Regions from separate parts of the Solwaraspora sp. WMMA2101 genome, predicted to be linked through region 1. Evidence: riboswitches for the same ligand, from Rfam matches in the RefSeq annotation. Region 1 holds a riboswitch; the other holds the start of a gene.
What was found. A riboswitch is a leader RNA that binds a small molecule or an ion and turns the genes downstream of it on or off. The one in region 1 is predicted to bind cobalamin.
Positions count from the first base shown of each region.

Region 2: another riboswitch for cobalamin. It lies ahead of ACN28F_RS04355 (ribonucleoside-diphosphate reductase subunit alpha); the one in region 1 lies ahead of ACN28F_RS01585 (VWA domain-containing protein).

Region 1 is NZ_JBMHMA010000006.1:233,911-242,437, forward strand. It holds gene ACN28F_RS01565 (DUF2277 domain-containing protein) at 1-15, opposite strand, end outside; gene ACN28F_RS01570 (TetR/AcrR family transcriptional regulator) at 132-692, shown strand; gene ACN28F_RS01575 (cobyrinate a,c-diamide synthase) at 727-2,127, opposite strand; gene cobO (cob(I)yrinic acid a,c-diamide adenosyltransferase) at 2,121-2,723, opposite strand; gene ACN28F_RS01585 (VWA domain-containing protein) at 2,723-4,747, opposite strand; cobalamin riboswitch at 4,828-4,955, opposite strand; cobalamin riboswitch at 5,068-5,244, shown strand; gene ACN28F_RS01590 (CbtB domain-containing protein) at 5,277-5,477, shown strand; gene ACN28F_RS01595 (CbtA family protein) at 5,494-6,249, shown strand; gene ACN28F_RS01600 (hypothetical protein) at 6,297-6,638, shown strand; gene ACN28F_RS01605 (LuxR C-terminal-related transcriptional regulator) at 6,935-7,918, shown strand; gene ACN28F_RS01610 (hypothetical protein) at 7,915-8,527, shown strand, end outside.
Region 2 is NZ_JBMHMA010000006.1:837,377-845,903, forward strand. It holds gene ACN28F_RS04335 (aspartate/glutamate racemase family protein) at 1-607, opposite strand, end outside; gene ACN28F_RS04340 (RNA polymerase sigma factor) at 729-2,033, opposite strand; gene ACN28F_RS04345 (YciI family protein) at 2,040-2,393, opposite strand; gene ACN28F_RS04350 (PadR family transcriptional regulator) at 2,469-3,113, opposite strand; cobalamin riboswitch at 3,249-3,464, shown strand; gene ACN28F_RS04355 (ribonucleoside-diphosphate reductase subunit alpha) at 3,549-6,005, shown strand; gene ACN28F_RS04360 (ribonucleotide-diphosphate reductase subunit beta) at 6,020-7,051, shown strand; gene ACN28F_RS04365 (MFS transporter) at 7,074-8,342, opposite strand; gene ACN28F_RS04370 (Dyp-type peroxidase) at 8,450-8,527, opposite strand, start outside.

The sequences.
Region 1 (8,527 bases):
GATGCTTCGGCACATGCGCTCCATCGTGCCTGACCCGGCGGCGTCGCGGGACCCCGCGTTGACACCGACAGCTAACGCAATTAGCTTTCAGGCTATGACTGGTAGTTCGACACCTCGTCCCGGCGGCCGGCGTGCCTAGGGTCGGCCTCACCCCGGACGCTCTGGTGGACGCCGCGATCGCCCTCATCGACGAACACGGCGTCGACGCGCTGACGCTCAGCGCACTCGCCGGCCGGGTCGGTGTCGCCGCCCCGTCGCTCTACAAGCACGTCGGCGGCGGGCTCACCGAACTGCGCGCCCTCGTCGCCGTACGGGTGCTCGACGAGGTCGCCGACGAACTCACCCGGCACACCCTCGGGCTGAGTCGCGACGCCGCCGTCGCCGCACTGATGCGCGCCAGCCGCGGCTACGTCCGCCGGCACCCGGCCCGCTGGGCGGCGATGCCCGCCGACCCGCTGAGCCAGCCGGCCACGGCAGCCGCCGGCACCCGGCTGCTGGAAGTGTTCCTCGCCGTACTGCGCGGCTACGGGCTGGACCCTGCCACGACGGTCCACGCCACCCGCTGCCTGCGGGCGACCGTGCACGGCTTCGTCGCGCTGGAGGTCGCCGGCGGCTTCGGCCTGCCGGAGGACCTGGAGCAGACCTACGACCGGCTCGTCGCCATGGTCGTCGCCAGCCTACCGCGCGACTGACCGGCGAGCGGACGGGCACGGCGCGGAGCAGCGGTCACCGCCGGCGCGCGGCGGCGACCAGCCGGGCCGCGATCTGCGGCCGCGCGGCCCAGTGCAGATGCAGGTACGACGCGTGCACCCCGGCGGTGACGAAACCCTCCGGCGCGCCACCACGCCACCCCCACGCCGCCGCCACGCCAGCGCGCGGCGACACCTCGGTACGGTGGAACTCATGCCCGGTCAGCCGGCTGCCGACCGGCACCGCCACGCTGTCGGTCAACGCCACCGCGTCGCGGTAGCCGAGGGTCAACCGGGGCGTCATCCGGGCGTCCGCCGGCAGCACCCCGCACATCGGAGCACCGTCGAGGGTGCGGCACAGCCACAGCAGGCCGGCACATTCGGCGACGACCGGCGCTCCGGTGGCGGCGACCGCCGCCACCTGGGAGCGCAACCCGGCGTTGGCGGTCAGCTCACCGGCGTACACCTCGGGGAAGCCGCCGCCGACGACCAGCGCCGCCGTGCCGGCGGGCAGTCGCTCGTCGCGGACCGGATCGACGGTACGCACCTCGGCGCCGGCCGCCGTCAACAGCTCCACGGTCTCCGGGTAGCCGAAACTGAACGCCGGGCCGGCGGCGACCGCCACGACCGGTCGGCGGTCGGTCGGCGCGCACCGCCCGGCGGCCACCGATCCGGCGTCGGCGTCGAGACCGGGGGCGACGGCGCGGACCGCCGCCGCCGGTGACCAGGCGTCGGCCGCCAGCGCGGGTGCGCGGCGCGCCACCGCCGCCACGGCGTCCAGGTCCACCGACGCGGCGACCAGCGTCGCCAACGCGGCGACCGAGGCGCGCGCCTCGACGGTACGTTCGACCGCCGGCACCAGACCCAGGTGCCGCGACGGGGTGTCGACCGACGGCTGCCGGCGCAGCACGCCGAGCACCGGGGTACCGACCTCCTCACAGGCGTCCCGCAGGACCTGCTCGTGCCGGTCGGAACCGACCCGGTTGAGGATCACCCCGGCGATGTGGACCTGGCCGAACGACCGGAAGCCGTGCACCAGGGCGGCCACCGAACGGCTCTGCCCGGCCGCGTCGACGACCAGCAGTACGGGCGCGGCCAGCAGCGCCGCGACGTGCGCCGTGGAGCCGAGGTCGCCGGCGCCCACCCGGCCGTCGTAGAGACCCATCACACCCTCGACCACGGCCAGGTCGACGCCGGTGGCGCCGTGGGCAAACAGCGGCGCGACGAGGTCCTCGCCGACCAGGACCGGGTCCAGGTTGCGGCCCGGCCGACCGGAGGCGAGCGCGTGGTAGCCGGGATCGATGTAGTCCGGGCCGACCTTGAACCCGGCTACCCGGAGGCCGCGGGCGGCGAAGGCGGCGAGCAGGCCGGTGGCCACCGTGGTCTTGCCGTGGCCGGAACCGGGGGCGGCGATCACCAGCCGGGGTACGGCTACCACTCGATGCCCTGCTGGCCCTTGCGCCCGGCGTCCATCGGATGTTTGACCTTGGTCATCTCGGTGACCAGGTCGGCGAGGTCGATCAGCTCCGGCGCGGCGTTACGGCCGGTGATCACCACATGCTGGCTGCCCGGCCGCTGCCGCAGCACGGACACCACCTCGGCGACGTCGATCCACCCCCAGGTGATCGGATAGGTGAACTCGTCCAGCACGTAGAACCGGTACGCCTCGGCGGCCAGATCCCGCCGGATCTGCGCCCAGCCTTCGGCGGCCTCGGCGGCGTGGTCGCGTTCGGTGCCGGGGCGCTGGATCCAGGACCAGCCCTCCCCCATCTTGTGCCAGGTCACCGGCGCTCCCTGGCCCGAGGCACCGAGGGTACGCAGGGCCGCCTCCTCGCCAACCTTCCACTTCGGAGACTTGACGAACTGGTAGACCACCACCGGCCAGCCGGCCGACCAGGCCCGCAACGCCATGCCGAACGCCGCCGTCGACTTGCCCTTACCCGGCCCGGTGTGCACGGCGAGCACCGGCTGACGACGCCGGGCCCGGGTGGTCAGCCCGTCGTCGGGGACATGTTCCGGTTTACCCTGTGGCATCAGGCAGCCCTCCGCCGGTCGTGGACCTGTGAACCCGCCGCCGACAGCGCGGCCAGCGGCAGCCACTGCGCGGTGAAGCCGGCAGCGAGCCGGCGGGCCAGACCGAGCCGCACCGGGCCGGCCTCGCAGTCGAGCACCACCATCGGGGTGCCGGCGAGCAACGGCGCCAGCGTCGTCGGATCCGGGCCGGCAGTCGCCCGCCCGTCGGTGACCAGCAGAACCAGCGGCCGGCGACGCGGATCCCGACGGCGCTCGGCGGCGACGGTGGTCGCGGCGGCGCGCAATCCGGCGGCAATGGGGGTACGCCCCCCGGTGCGCAGCTGCGCCAACCGGGTGACAGCGACCTCGTGGCTGCTGGTCGGCGGCAGTACCACGTCGGCACCGGCACCCCGGAAGGTGATCATGCCGACCCGGTCGCGCCGGTGGTACGCGTCGCGCAGCAGCGACAGCACAGCGGTCTTGACCACGGCCATCCGGTGCCGGGCCGCCATCGAACCCGAGGCGTCGACCACGAACAGGATCAGATTCGCTTCCTTGCCGACGAAACGGGCCTGACGCAGATCGGCGGGGACGATCCGCCGGCCACCACGCGACGCGGTGGCGCGCACCGTGGCCGGTAGGTGCAGGGCCGACACCCGCCCGGTCGGCGTCGTGGCGCCGACCACCCGGCCCCGGTCCGCGTGGGCGGCCGACCGCCGGCCGGGCGTGCCGCCGTCGCCGAGTCCGGGCAGCCGCAGCGTCCGGGGCCGGTACGCCGGACCGGCCGCCGCCGGGGCGGTCGCCGATCCGGCTGTGCCGTCGTCGTCGCGGTCGGCACCCTCCTGGCCGGCACGGCTCTGACCTTCGCGGCCGTCGCGGCGGGCACCCTCCTGGCCGTCGTGGCCTTCACCGTCACGGCCGTCGCCGCCGCCGTCGGCCGCCTGCGGTGGGGGTCCGTCCGCGCTGGTCGGCGGCGTACCGTCCGGCGGCGCGGGGCGTCCCGGGGGCGGCGGTGCGGGGTCCGGATCGTCGTCGGGACACTCGTCACGCAACACCTCGTCGAGACGCTGCGCGTCGGCACCGGGCGGATCCAGCGGATCCCGTCGCCGCCGGTGCGGCAGGGCCAGCCGGGCGGCGTCGGTGACCTCGGCGGCGGTGACCGCCGGCAGGTCACGCCAGGCGGCCAGGGCCACGGCGGCACGGGCCATCACGATGTCCGCCCGCAGCCCGTCCACCTGGTACGCCAGACAGATCCGGGCGATCCGGTCGATCTCCGCGTCCGGCAGGGTCACCGCCGGCAGGGCGGCCCGCGCCACGCGTACCCGCTGTGCGAGGTCGTCGTCGGCGGACCGCCAGCGGGCCGCGAAGGCCGCTGGGTCGGCCTCGTAGGCCAGCCGGCGGCGGACCACCTCGGCCCGGTCGGCCACCTCGGTCGGCGCGGTCACCGACACGACCAACCCGAAACGGTCCAACAGCTGCGGGCGCGGCTCCCCCTCCTCCGGGTTCATCGTGCCGACCAGCAGGAACCGGGCGGCGTGGCTGACCGACACCCCGTCGCGTTCGACGTGTGCGCGGCCCATCGCCGCCGCGTCCAGCAGCAGATCGACCAGGTGGTCCGGCAGCAGGTTGACCTCGTCGACGTAGAGCAGGCCCCGGTGCGCGGCGGCGAGCAGCCCCGGCTCGTACGCCTTCGCCCCGGCGCTGAGCACCCGCTGGATGTCCAACGTCCCGACCACCCGGTCCTCGGTGGCACCGACCGGCAACTCGACCAGCGCGGCCGGCCCGCCCCGGGCGGTGATCGGCCCAGTGTGCGGACCATCGGGGCAGGCCGGGTCGGTGGCCGCCGGGTCGCAGCCGAACCGGCAACCGGCGACCCGGTCGACCGGTGGCAGCAGGCTGGCCAGGGCCCGGACCATCGTCGACTTCGCGGTACCCTTCTCGCCACGGATCAGCACCCCGCCGATGCCGGGGTGCACCGCCGCGAGCACCAGCGCCTGCCGCAACTCGGGCAGGCCCACGATGGCGGAGAACGGGTACGGCGTCATGCCGGGCACCAACAGGTGCGCATGGTGAATCCCTTCCGCGGGTGTCCACGCCCGCGTGCCGGTGGACCAGGGAGCGGCCGGAGTCTCCTGGCTGCCGGATCGACATCACGTCCCGAGCCTTCCCGCCGTCGTGGCAGTGGCTGTCTCATGGGGACGTGACTCCCCGGTCACAGTGGCGGGACCGCCCCGGATTCGCACCGGGTTCCTCCGCGTACCGCTCGTGCCGGCCATGCTCCCCCACCACTCGGGTCACCGTCAATGTGGCCCCGGTCCCTGCGCTGGTCGTGACGGTGGGCATTGTCCGGCCGGGCGGACCGGCGGTACGCTGCGCGGGCCACGGTGTTCGGGAAGCCGGTGTGATTCCGGCGTGGTCCTCGCCACTGTGACCGGGGAGTGTCCGTTCCACCACGCCACTGGGCCGACGAAGACGGCTTGGGAAGGCGGGACGGCCGCGACGATCCGGGAGCCAGGAGACCGGCCGTGGCACGCACCGCATCGCCACGAGGCATGGACGAGAGGATTCCCTGGCATGACTGCACCTTCTGTCGGCGGCGAGGCCACCACCCCCGCCATCCGCGTACCGCTGGCCGGCTGGCTGCTGGCCGCCGTCGCGGCGGTCGTCATCTACCTGGTCGCGCAGGACAACGGGCTGGTGCTGGCCGGCGCCGCCGAGTTCGTGCACGAGTTCACCCACGACGGCCGGCACGCCCTCGGCGTCCCGTGCCACTGATCGGGGGTCGGCTCACATGAGCGGTCACCCGTTCGGCACCGTACTGCGTCGTGGTCTGCTCGCCGGGCTCGCCGCCGGGGTGGCCGGCGCGGCGGCGGCCCTGCTGATCGTCGAACCCCGGATCGAATCGGCGCTGGTCGTCGAGGAGGGCCGGGCCGCGCCGGGCGGCGGGCACGGCCACGAGGAGGAACTGGTCAGCCGGGGCGTGCAGGTCCTCGGTGGACTCGTCGCGACCGTCGCGGTCGCGGTCTGCCTGGCGGTGATCGTCGCCGTGGTCTTCGGCGCGACCCGGCACCTGCTGCCCGGCCGCGACGACTTCCGCCGGGTCGGGCTGCTGGCCGGGCTCGGCTTCGTCGTGGTGGCGTTGCTGCCGGCCATCCGTTTCCCGGCGAACCCGCCCGGCGTCGGTGACCCCGACACCGTCAACCAACGCACCGGCCAGTACCTGTCGTTCATCGTCGCGGCGGCGGCGGTCACCTGGCTGGCTCTGCTGGTGCACCGGCGGCTGGCCGCCTGGTCGCGGCCCGCGCCGTACCGGGCCGTGGTCGCGACGGTCGTCGCCGTCGTCGGGTACACGCTGCTGCTGACGCTCTGGCCGGCCACCGGCGTCGAGGTGCCGGGCGACATCCCGGCGGCGCTGCTGTGGGAGTTCCGCCTGGCGTCACTGGCACAGCTCGCCATGATGTGGACGGTCCTCGGGGTGGTGTTCGGGCTGCTGCTCACCCCCGCCCGCGCCGGCCACCGGCGGCCGGTCACCGCCGACGTCGCGTGACGACGCACGCCGACGCGGGGCGTGGCCCACTGGGGCAGTCGGCCCGGGTGACGGTCTGCCGGGGATGCTGCTGCGGCACCCGCCGCAAGCACCCCGACGTGGACCATGACCGCCAGCTCGACGTTCTGCGCACAGCCGGACCGGTGCAGGTGTCAGAGTGTCTCAACGCCTGCGACCGGTCCAACGTGGTCGTGGTCCAGCCGGCACCACTGGCGCGTCTGCTGGGGGCCCGGCCGGTCTGGCTGGGCGGGGTGCTCGACGACGCGGCGGTGTCCGCCGTCGCGCGGTGGGTCACCGCCGGCGGACCGGGGCTGGCCGCGCCGTCCGGGCAGCTCACCGGGCTGCGGTTCGCCGCGCCCCGGTGGGGCAGATCGACCCCGGAGTCCTGACGACGTCGCGCCGTCGCCGGCCACCGTTGCCTGCCGCCGTCGCCGTTGCCTGCCAGCCGAGTGGTCGCGGCTGGCAAGCAACGCCCCCGAACGTTCACCTGCCTGCACGACGGTCGTCCGTCCCGGGCGGTTGCGGCAAGTTCCGTCCCGAACTGGTTGCATGATTGTGCAACCGCCCCGAGCCGTGGGCTTCTCCACGACCGCATGGCTGTGTTGAGCTGATGTCTGTGACACGGGGAACGCGGACCATCACGACACACGACGCGACGGCGGTTCCACAGCTGACCAGGTGGGGCGTGTCGCCCGACGCCGACCTCGTCTTCCGGGCGCTGACCATGTTCGGCGCACGCGACGACGAGGAACTCGCTCACGAGCTGGGATTGGCACGCAAACGGGTCAAGGTCGCACTCGACGAGCTGACCAGCTGGTCGGCGGCGGGGGTGGCGGCTGGCGGCCGGTGGCGAGCGGCACCGGCCGGCACGGTCCTCGCCCGGCTACGCCAGCCCACCCGACCGGTACGGCGACGCGACATCTGGCGCCAGCACTTCCGTGCGATGCACGGCATCGACCTGCCCGGCCCGGACGACCCGACGGTACGCCGCCTGGTCAGCCGGGCCGCCGCCCGGGACCGGGTGCAGCGGCTGGTCGCCGCCGAACGGCACGAACATCTGACCATCAACACCGAGGTGATCAGCGCGGCGGCCTCGGCGGCCGCGCTTCCGCTGGACCGTCGGCAGGTGGAACGCGGCGTCCGGGTCCGGGTGCTGCAGCGACCGCCCACTGTCGACGACCACAGTCTCCATCATCTGGCCCAGCTCGACACCGCCGACCCCGAACGGGTCCGGGAGCTGCCCGATCCACCGATCAAACTGCTGGTGTACGACCGCCGGATCGCCCTGTTCCCCGTTGATCCGCTCAATTTCGAAGCGGGGTACGTGGAGACCGCGGACGCGGTCGCCGTCGACCAGTTGTGCGCGTTGTTCGACCGTTTGTGGGCGCAGGCACGCCGGTCCGGTCCAGGAGGGAGACCTGCGATCACACTCACCCCGCGAGAGCAGGCGCTGGTCGCGCTCCTCGCTTCCGGACACACCGACGCCTCCGCCGCCGAGGAGCTGCGGCTGAGTCTACGGACCGTGGCGTACACGATGCGCAACCTGATGGACCGCCTCGGTGTCGAGAACCGCTTCCAACTGGCGATCCTGCTCGGTGCCTCGGGTACCGCACCGCTGCCGCCCGTACGCCGAACGCAGCCGGCCGGCCCGACCGAGGAGGGGGCATGACGATGGGGCCTGCTCGTGCCCGGGTCGCAGCGTTCCTGGCCATCGGCCTCGCCACGCTGACTGCCATCGCGATGACCGGCATCGGCACGGCGTCGATCATCCTGACTCCGATCGGCTCGCTGTCCCCGATGACCAGTCAGCCGGTCCCGGTTGTCCCGACCACCGGCGGCCACCAGTGGATCACCGCGCCGTGCGCCCACGCCAGCTTCGGCGACGTCGGGCACGATCCACAGCTCGGCATGCACATCGACGTGTCGGCGACGACCTGTACGCCGTACAAGCTGGACAGCGCGTTCGCGGTCGCCACTTTTCGGAACGACCGCGATGTCAGCTTCGTCCACGGACATCAACTGGTACCGTACTCGCCCACCGGCGACACCTCGCTGTGGGTCCTGATCCGTCCGGCGACCCCCACTGGTTCGACGGTGTGCCTGCTACGGACCAGCACCGCGCGGCTCGACTGCGTCAAGATCGTCTCCGCTGGGCAAACGATGCCGGAGGTGGAGCCGGTCGCGGTGGACGATCCGTTGGTCGACCGCGCCGTCATCTTCGACGGCAGCCCACGGCCGGAGGGCCATCCGATGCCTGGCTGCGCCAACTGCGTCGAGG
Region 2 (8,527 bases), 600 kb from region 1:
CCCGGCCGGCCACCTCGGCGGTCACCGGGGTCATGCAGGTGCAGCCGAAGAAGATCAGGTCGGTGCCGTCCCGGTCGGCGGCCCGCAGGCACGCGGCGGAGATGGCGTCGACGACGACGGTCTCGCCCCGGGCCATCCGTGCCTTGACCCCGGCGTCGGTGCCGACCCGGTCCAGTTCCGTCTCGTCGGACAGGTAGTGCACCCCGGCGGCGAGGGCACCACCGGCGCACCTGCTCAGCCGCTCGGCGTAGAGGTAGTCCATCGAGGCGGGCCAGACGGTGACGATGCTGAACCGCCGACCGAGCCGGGCCGCCCAGGCCAGGGACGCCTCGCCGGCACCGACGATCGGCACCGAAGTGGCGGCGCGCAGCCGGTCCACGCCGTAGTCGCCGAACGTGTCGATGTAGACGGCGTCGCAGCCGGCGGCGATCGCAGCCTCGGCGACGTCGACCGTGCCGACCTCGGTGAGCAGGTGCTCGTACGGGGTACGGGCGAACCGGCGCAGCCGTGGATCGACGAGTTCGGTGACGAGGCCGGGTGGATCGGGCAGCACCGGGGCCCGCTTCGCGTCGGAGTTGATGACCGCCAGCCGTCGCAGCTCACTCATGTCGACCTCCCGCCAAAAGTCTGACTTATCAAGGTCGGCAGTGTCAACGACTGCGTCTACCTCGACTTCTAGCTGGATCTATGCTTGGGAGCAAAAAGTCGGATCTCTAACGAACGGGAGATCAGCCGGTCTCGGCGGCCATGGCCTCGACGGCGGCGAGCCGGCGGCGCAGATGGTCGCGGTCCGGTTCGCTGCCGGCCAGCTGCAACGCCTGCCGGTAGGCGCCCGCCGCGTCGGCGTGCCGGCCGAGCCGGTGCAGCAGGTCGGCCCGCGACGCCGGATAGAGGTGGTAGGTGCGCAGCCTCGGATCCCCGACGAGCTCGTCGAGCAGCACCAGGCCGGCGGCCGGGCCGTCGCGCATGGCGACCGCCACCGCCCGGTTCAACGCCACCACCGGCGAGGGCGCGACCCGCATCAGTACGTCGTAGAGGGCGACGATCTGCGGCCAGTCGGTGCCGGCGAGGTCGGGTGCCTCGTCGTGCAGGGCGGCGATCGCGGCCTGCAACCCGTACGGACCGGGTGGGCCGCCGGTCAACGCCACCCGGGCCAGGGCACACCCTTCGTCGATCATCGGTCGGTCCCACCGGTCGCGGTCCTGCTCGTCGAGCAGGACGACGGCCCCGTCCGGGCCGGTCCGGGCGTGCCGGCGGGCGTGCACCAGCAGCAGCAACGCCAGCAGTCCGGCCACCTCCCGTTGCGCGGGCAGCAGCCGCCGCAGGATGCGGGCCAGCCGGATGGCCTCCTCGGCCAGGTCCAGTCGTTGCAGGTCCGGGCCGGAACTGGCCGCGTACCCCTCGGTGAAGATCGAGTACACCGCCTGCAGGACGCCGGGAAGGCGCTGCGGCAGCTCGTCGACGCCGGGAACCCGGAACGGGATACGGGCGTCGCGGATCTTCCGTTTCGTCCGGACGATCCGCTGGGCCATGGTCGCCTCCGGCACCAGGAAGGCCCGGGCCACCTCGGCGGTGGTCAGCCCGGCCAGGCAGCGCAGGGTCAGCGCCACCCGGTCCTGCGCGGTCAGCGCCGGGTGGGCGCAGGTGAAGAAGAGCGCCAGGCGGTCGTCTGGCAACTCCTGGTCGCCGTCGGCCGCCGGCGCCGGATCGGCCCGGTCCGCCTCGGCCTGCAGGACGGCCAGCCGTAGTGCCAGGTTGCGGTCGCGCCGGATCCGGTCGACCGCCCGGCGCCGGGCGGTGGTCAGCAGCCAGGCGCCGGGTCGGGTCGGTACGCCGGAGACCGGCCAGTGCCGCAGGGCCGCCTCGACTGCCTCGGCGGCGACCTCCTCGGCCAGGTGCAGGTCACCGAAGCGGCGTACCAGGGTGGCGAGCAGCCGGCCGTGCTCCTCCCGGAACACGGCCTCCACCGAGGTCCGCACCGCGGCGACGGCTTCCTCGTCGCCATGGTGCTCCCGCCGCCCGTCGGTGACCATCCGCGCTCACATCCCGAAGTCGGCGACCGGCCGCACCTGCACGGACCCGCCGTCGCGGGCACCGGGCGAGCGGGCCGCCCAGTCCAGGGCGACGTCGAGGTCCGGCACGTCGATGATGTCGTACCCGCCGAGCACCTCGCGGGCTTCGGCGAACGGCCCGTCGGTGACGACCCGTTGCCCGTCGGGGTCGACCTTCACCGACGTGCAGGTGGTCAGGTCGGCCAGGGCGTGGCCGCTGACCCAGATCCCGGCGTCCTTCATCTCCTTGTCGTACGCCATCCAGTCCTCGACCGTGCACTGCGGCACGGTCGGCTCGGGGGCGTCGGTGGGCGCGCTGACGAACAGCAGCATGTACTTCATGGTTCTCCTCGCTGAGGCGTACGTCGCCATCTGCGGTAACGACGATCGGCGACCGGCCGGATCGACACCACCACCTCAACCGTCTTGAGACCGACCCGGGCCGGCGTCGTCGGTTTCGGCGAGGATGCCGTAGAGCTTGCGGCGGGTCTCGTCGAGCACCCGGACCGCCCGCTCGCGCTGCTCCGCGTTGCCGTTCATCAGCACGTGCCGCAGCACCTGCATCGTCTGCATCCCGGACTCGCGCACATCGTGCCAGCTGTCGACGGTCTCCGGGGCGAGCTCGGTCCACGGGGCGGCCTGCGCCGCCTGCTCGGCCTCGGGCCGACCGGCGTCGGTGAGCGCGTAGCGCTTGCGTCCGCCGCCGGCGCCTTCGGCAGTGCCGACGATCAGGCCCTCGTCCTCGAGTAGTTGCAGGGTGGGATAGATGGAGCCGGGGCTGGGGCGCCAGGCGCCCCCGGTGCGGGAGTCCAGTTCCTGGATCATCTCGTAGCCGTGCATCGGCCCGTCGACGAGCAGGGCCAGCACCGCGGCCCGCACGTTGGGTCGCCGCCGCCGACCGCCACCTCGGCCACCGCCGCCCATGCCCCGGCCACCGAACGGGCCGCCGGGCCCGAATGGCCCGCCCGGTCCGCCGGGTCCACCGAAGCCGGGCCCGAAGGGTGGGAACCCGGCGCCGCGCAGGAAGGCCCCTGGGCCACCCCGTGATCTGTCGCGTCTCATGTAAACCTCCACTGAAGGATCGTTGATACGTTCACGATATATCGGGAAGCTGTCGGCGACAACCCGGAGTGCCAAGTGAAATACGCGACACCCCGACACGACATGTAGGTGCCTACCGCGAAGCCACCCACCAGATATAGTCCCGGACGCAACTGGTTCGGCCGGGCAGCCAGCCCGGCCGAGGCAACAGGGAACCCGGCGCGAATCCGGGACTGCCCCGCAGCGGTGAGTGGGAACGACCGCCGTCGAGCACACTGGGCCACCCCGGCCTGGGAAGTGACGGCCAGTAGGTGACCGGCATGTCCGGTCCGGCCCACAAGTCCGAAGACCTGCCGTTGTGCCGGATACGCCGAACGCGTACCCGGTGGTCCGATCGCCGCGCGGGACGGCCGACGGCTGCGACGCGTTGGCCATCGCGCGTTCGCGCCTGTCTGCCTGCCCGCTCGGCCTCCCACGAGGCGATGCCAGGAGGCACCACAGGTGACCGTCGTCACACATCCCGCCGCTACCGCACCGGCGGCCACGCCCGGTCAGCAGCCGACCCGAATCCGCGACCGAGCGGGGACCGCCACGCCGGTCGACCCCGACCGGCTGCGCGACGCGGTACGGCGCCACGCCGACGGCCTCGCCGACGTCGACCCGGGGCGGGTCGCGGCCAGGACGCTCAGCGGTCTCTACGACGGCATCACCACCGCCGAGTTGACCCGGCTGCTGATCCAGACCGCAGCCGACCTGATCGGCGAGGACCCGCAGTACTCCCGCCTGGCCGCCCGGCTGCTCGCCGACCAGATCGGCACCGAGGTCCGCCGGCAGGGCATCGGCTCGTTCAGCCAGGCGATCCGACTCGGGCACACCCACGGACTCGTCGGTGACGAGACGGCCCGGTTCGTCGCCGAGCACGCCGCCGACCTCGACGCCGCCACCGACCCGGCCGCCGACCGCCGGTTCGAGTACTTCGGGCTGCGGACCGTCTACGACCGCTACCTGCTGCGCCACCCCACCAACCGACAGGTGGTCGAGACACCGCAGTACTGGCTGCTGCGGGTGGCCTGCGGACTGTCCGACACCCCGACCGAAGCGGTCGACTTCTACCGGCTGATGTCGTCGCTGGCGTACCTGCCGAGCTCACCGACCCTGTTCAACTCCGGCACCCGGCACACCCAGATGTCGTCGTGCTTCCTGGTCGACTCGCCCCGCGACGAACTGGACTCGATCTACGACCGGTACGCGCAGGTGGCGAAGCTGTCCAAGTACGCCGGCGGCATCGGCATCTCCTGGTCACGGGTCCGCTCGCGGGGTGCGCTGATCAAGGGCACCAACGGGCTGTCCAACGGGATCGTGCCGTGGCTGCGGACGCTGGACGCCTCGGTGGCCGCCGTCAACCAGGGCGGCCGACGCAAGGGCGCGGCCTGCGTCTACCTGGAGCCGTGGCACGCCGACATCGAGGAGTTCCTGGAGCTGCGGGACAACACCGGCGAGGACGCCCGGCGCACCCACAACCTCAACCTGGCCAACTGGATCTGCGACGAGTTCATGCGCCGGGTCGACGCCGACGCGACGTGGTCGCTGTTCAACCCGGCCGACGTACCGCAGTTGCCCGACCTGTACGGCGCCGAGTTCGACACCGCGTACCGGGCCGCCGAGGCCGCCGGGCTCGCCGTGCGCCAGGTTCCCGCCCGCGACCTGTACGGACGGATGATGCGCACCCTGGCACAGACCGGCAACGGCTGGATGACCTTCAAGGACCGGTCCAACCTGCTGTGCAACCAGACCGGGGAACCGGGCAACGTGGTGCACCTGTCCAACCTGTGCACCGAGATCGTCGAGGTCTCCTCGGACACCGAGACCGCCGTGTGCAACCTGGGCTCGATCAACCTCGGTGCCCACCTGACCGCAGCTGCGACCTCGACTGCGGCCGGGGCCACGGCCGCCGACGTGGACTGGGCACGGCTGCGCGACACGGTCCGCACCGCCGTGGCCTTCCTCGACCGGGTCATCGACATCAACTACTACCCGAGTACGCAGGCCGCGGCGTCCAACCCGCGCTGGCGCCCGATCGGGCTGGGCATGATGGGGCTGCAGGACGTGTTCTTCGCCCTCGGCCTGCCGTTCGACTCAGCGCCCGCCCGGGAGCTGTCCACCCGGATCGCCGAGGAGATCTACCTGACCGCACTGGAGACCTCCGCCGGGTTGGCGCAACAGTACGGGCCGCACCCGGCGTACCCGCAGACCCGGGTGGCGCGCGGGCAACTGCACCCCGACCTGTGGGGCGCCGAGCCGACCCAGACCGAGCGCTGGGCGGCGCTGCGGGTGCGGGTCGCCGAGCACGGACTGCGCAACTCGCTGCTGGTGGCGATCGCCCCGACGGCGACCATCGCCTCGATCGCCGGCTGCTACGAGTGCATCGAGCCACAGGTGTCCAACCTGTTCAAACGCGAAACCTTGTCCGGGGAGTTTCTGCAGGTCAACACTGCCCTGGTGGGACGGCTGAAGGCAGCCGGGCTGTGGACGGCGGCGGTCCGCGAGCAGATCACCCGGGCCGAGGGGTCGATCCAGCAGATCACCGCCATCCCGGCCGAGGTACGGCAGCTGTTCCGTACCGCCTGGGAGCTGCCGCAGCGGGCGCTGATCGACCTGGCCGCCGCCCGAGCACCGTACATCGACCAGAGTCAGTCGTTGAACCTGTTCATGGCCGCACCGACGATCGGCAAACTGTCGTCGATGTACCGCTACGCCTGGCAGTCAGGTCTGAAGACCACCTACTACCTGCGGTCGCGTCCGGCGACCCGGATCCAGCAGGCCACGGTCTCCGTCACGCCGACCGCACCGGTCGACACCGGGGCGGTGGCCTGCTCCCTGGAGAACCCCGAGTCCTGCGACGCCTGCCAGTGACGCCCCCCACCGAGATGCCGGGAGAGACCACCACGATGACACCGCGCCCGATGCTGCTCGACCCGGGGATGGACCTGACCCTGCGGCCGATGCGCTACCCGCACTTCTTCGACCGCTACCGCGACGCGATCAAGAACACCTGGACGGTGGAGGAGGTGGACCTGCACTCCGACCTGGCCGACCTGGACCGGCTCAGCCCGGCCGAACGGCACCTGGTCAGCCGGCTGGTCGCCTTCTTCGCCACCGGGGACACGATCGTCGCCAACAACCTGGTACTCAACCTCTACCAGCACGTCAACAGCCCGGAGGGGCGGCTCTACCTGTCCCGGCAGCTGTTCGAGGAGGCGGTACACGTCCAGTTCTACCTGAACCTGCTGGACACCTACGTCCCCGACGAGCAGGAGCGGACCGCCGCGTTCGCCGCGATCGACAACATTCCGTCGATCAAGCGCAAGGCCGACTTCTGCTTCCGCTGGATCGACTCCCTCTTCGGGGTGCGGGAGCTGCGGACCCGCGACGACCGGCGGGCCTTCCTGCTCAACCTGATCTGCTTCGCCGCCTGCATCGAAGGGCTGTTCTTCTACGGGGCCTTCGCCTACGTGTACTTCCTGCGGTCCCGGGGGCTGCTGCACGGCCTCGCCTCCGGCACCAACTGGGTGTTCCGCGACGAGTCGATGCACATGGCGTTCGCCTTTGACGTCGTCGACACGGTCCGCGGGGAGGAGCCGGACCTGTTCGACGACGAGATGGCCGAGCAGGTCCGCCAGATGCTCGCCGAGGCGGTCGAGGCCGAGGCACAGTTCGCCGAGGACCTGCTCGGCCGGGGCGTGCCCGGGTTGTCGCTGGCCGACATGCGCCTGTACCTGCAGCACGTCGCCGACCGCCGGCTCGCCCAGCTGGGCATCGCCCCGCTGTACGGCGCGACCAACCCGTTCGCCTTCATGGAGCTGCAGGACGTACAGGAACTGTCGAACTTCTTCGAACGCCGGGTCTCCGCGTACCAGGTGGGGGTGAGCGGGGCGGTGAGCTTCGACGAGGAGTTCTGAGCGGCGATGTGGGGTCGGCCGGTCATTCGACCGGCTGGCCCACCGGCTGCGCTTCGCCGGCCCGCCCGCGCCGGAATCCCGGGTACGTCAGCACGAAGGTGCTCACCGCGGCCATCAGCACCGCGCCGACCAGCACCGGCAGCGGCGCCCAGACCGCGTACAGGGCGGTGCTGGCGGTCGGTGCCAGGACGAAGGTCAAGCCGTTGGTGACACCGATCAGCCCAGCGAGACCACCCTGTTCGTCCCGGTCGACGGCGAGCGTCGGACCGGCCACGTAGCCGGGCATGGCTGTCCCGAGGCCGAGACCGATCAGCGCCATCGCGACGATCAGCACGGCCCGGTGGGTGTCCGGGACGAGCAGCACGAAGCCGATCAGCGCCACCAGGCAACCGACCCGCAGCAGCAGGGCGGGCCGCCAGCCGCTGCGCGGCACCACCACCGCCTGGGCGAACGCCATCCCGGCCCCGGCGGCCAGCAGCGCGCCGCCGGTGAGCAGCCCGGTGGCCTCGGCGTCGAGTCCGAACCGGTCCTGGACGAGGAAGCCGCTGACCACCTGGACGAACCCGAGCGCGGTGAACATGCCGAGCCCGGTCAGCAGGTACGGCCACACCCGGGCGTCCCACGGGCTGACCCGGGCCGGGTCGGCGATCAGGTCGGTACGGGTCTGCCGGCGCAGCCGTACCGCGACGGCGGTCAACCCGACGGCGAGCAACGCCGGAACCGCCAGCAACGGCGCCATCAGTCCGATCCCGGCCAGCAGACCACCGACCAGGGCACCGGCGACCATCGCGACGCCCTGCACCGCGCCGATCCCGGCCATGCCGCGTACCCGGGCCGCCGGGTCGGGGGTGACGTCGGCGATGTACGCCTGGGCGGTGGGCGCCACCGCCGCGATGGCGGTGCCGAAGCCGACGCCCCGGAACACCACGAAGAGCAGGAACAGCGCGGTGCCGGTGACGATGCCGCGCATGCCGAGGTCGGCGAGCAGCGCGAACAGTGCCGTCGTCGTGGTGGCCAGGGCGAGCGCCGCGACCAGCACCGGTTTGCGGCCCCACGATTGGCTGCGCCGGCCCCACATCTGACTGGTCACCACCATCATCAGGGCGGAGACACTGATCATGACACCGACCTGCCATTCGGCGAGGCCGATCTGACGCGACAGCGGGGCGATGATCGGGTTCAGTGACATCTGGCCGAGGAAGACCAGGAACACCGCGCCGAGCAGCAGCGGGATCTGCGGCCGTGGCGCGGTGCCCGACTCGGGCACGACGGTGGCGCCACGGGGGATCATGCGGCCACGCTAGCCACCGGTGATCAGCTGCCCAAGGACGCCGGTCACATCCGTCGACCCGGGCGTGAGCTACGACGACCCGGGGCTGAGCTGCGACGGCGCCCGCGTCAGCTGAGCAGACTGTCGCCGATCCAGCCGTCGGGCGCGCACCCGGGCGGGATCGCGAAGACCGCCGACCCGATCGG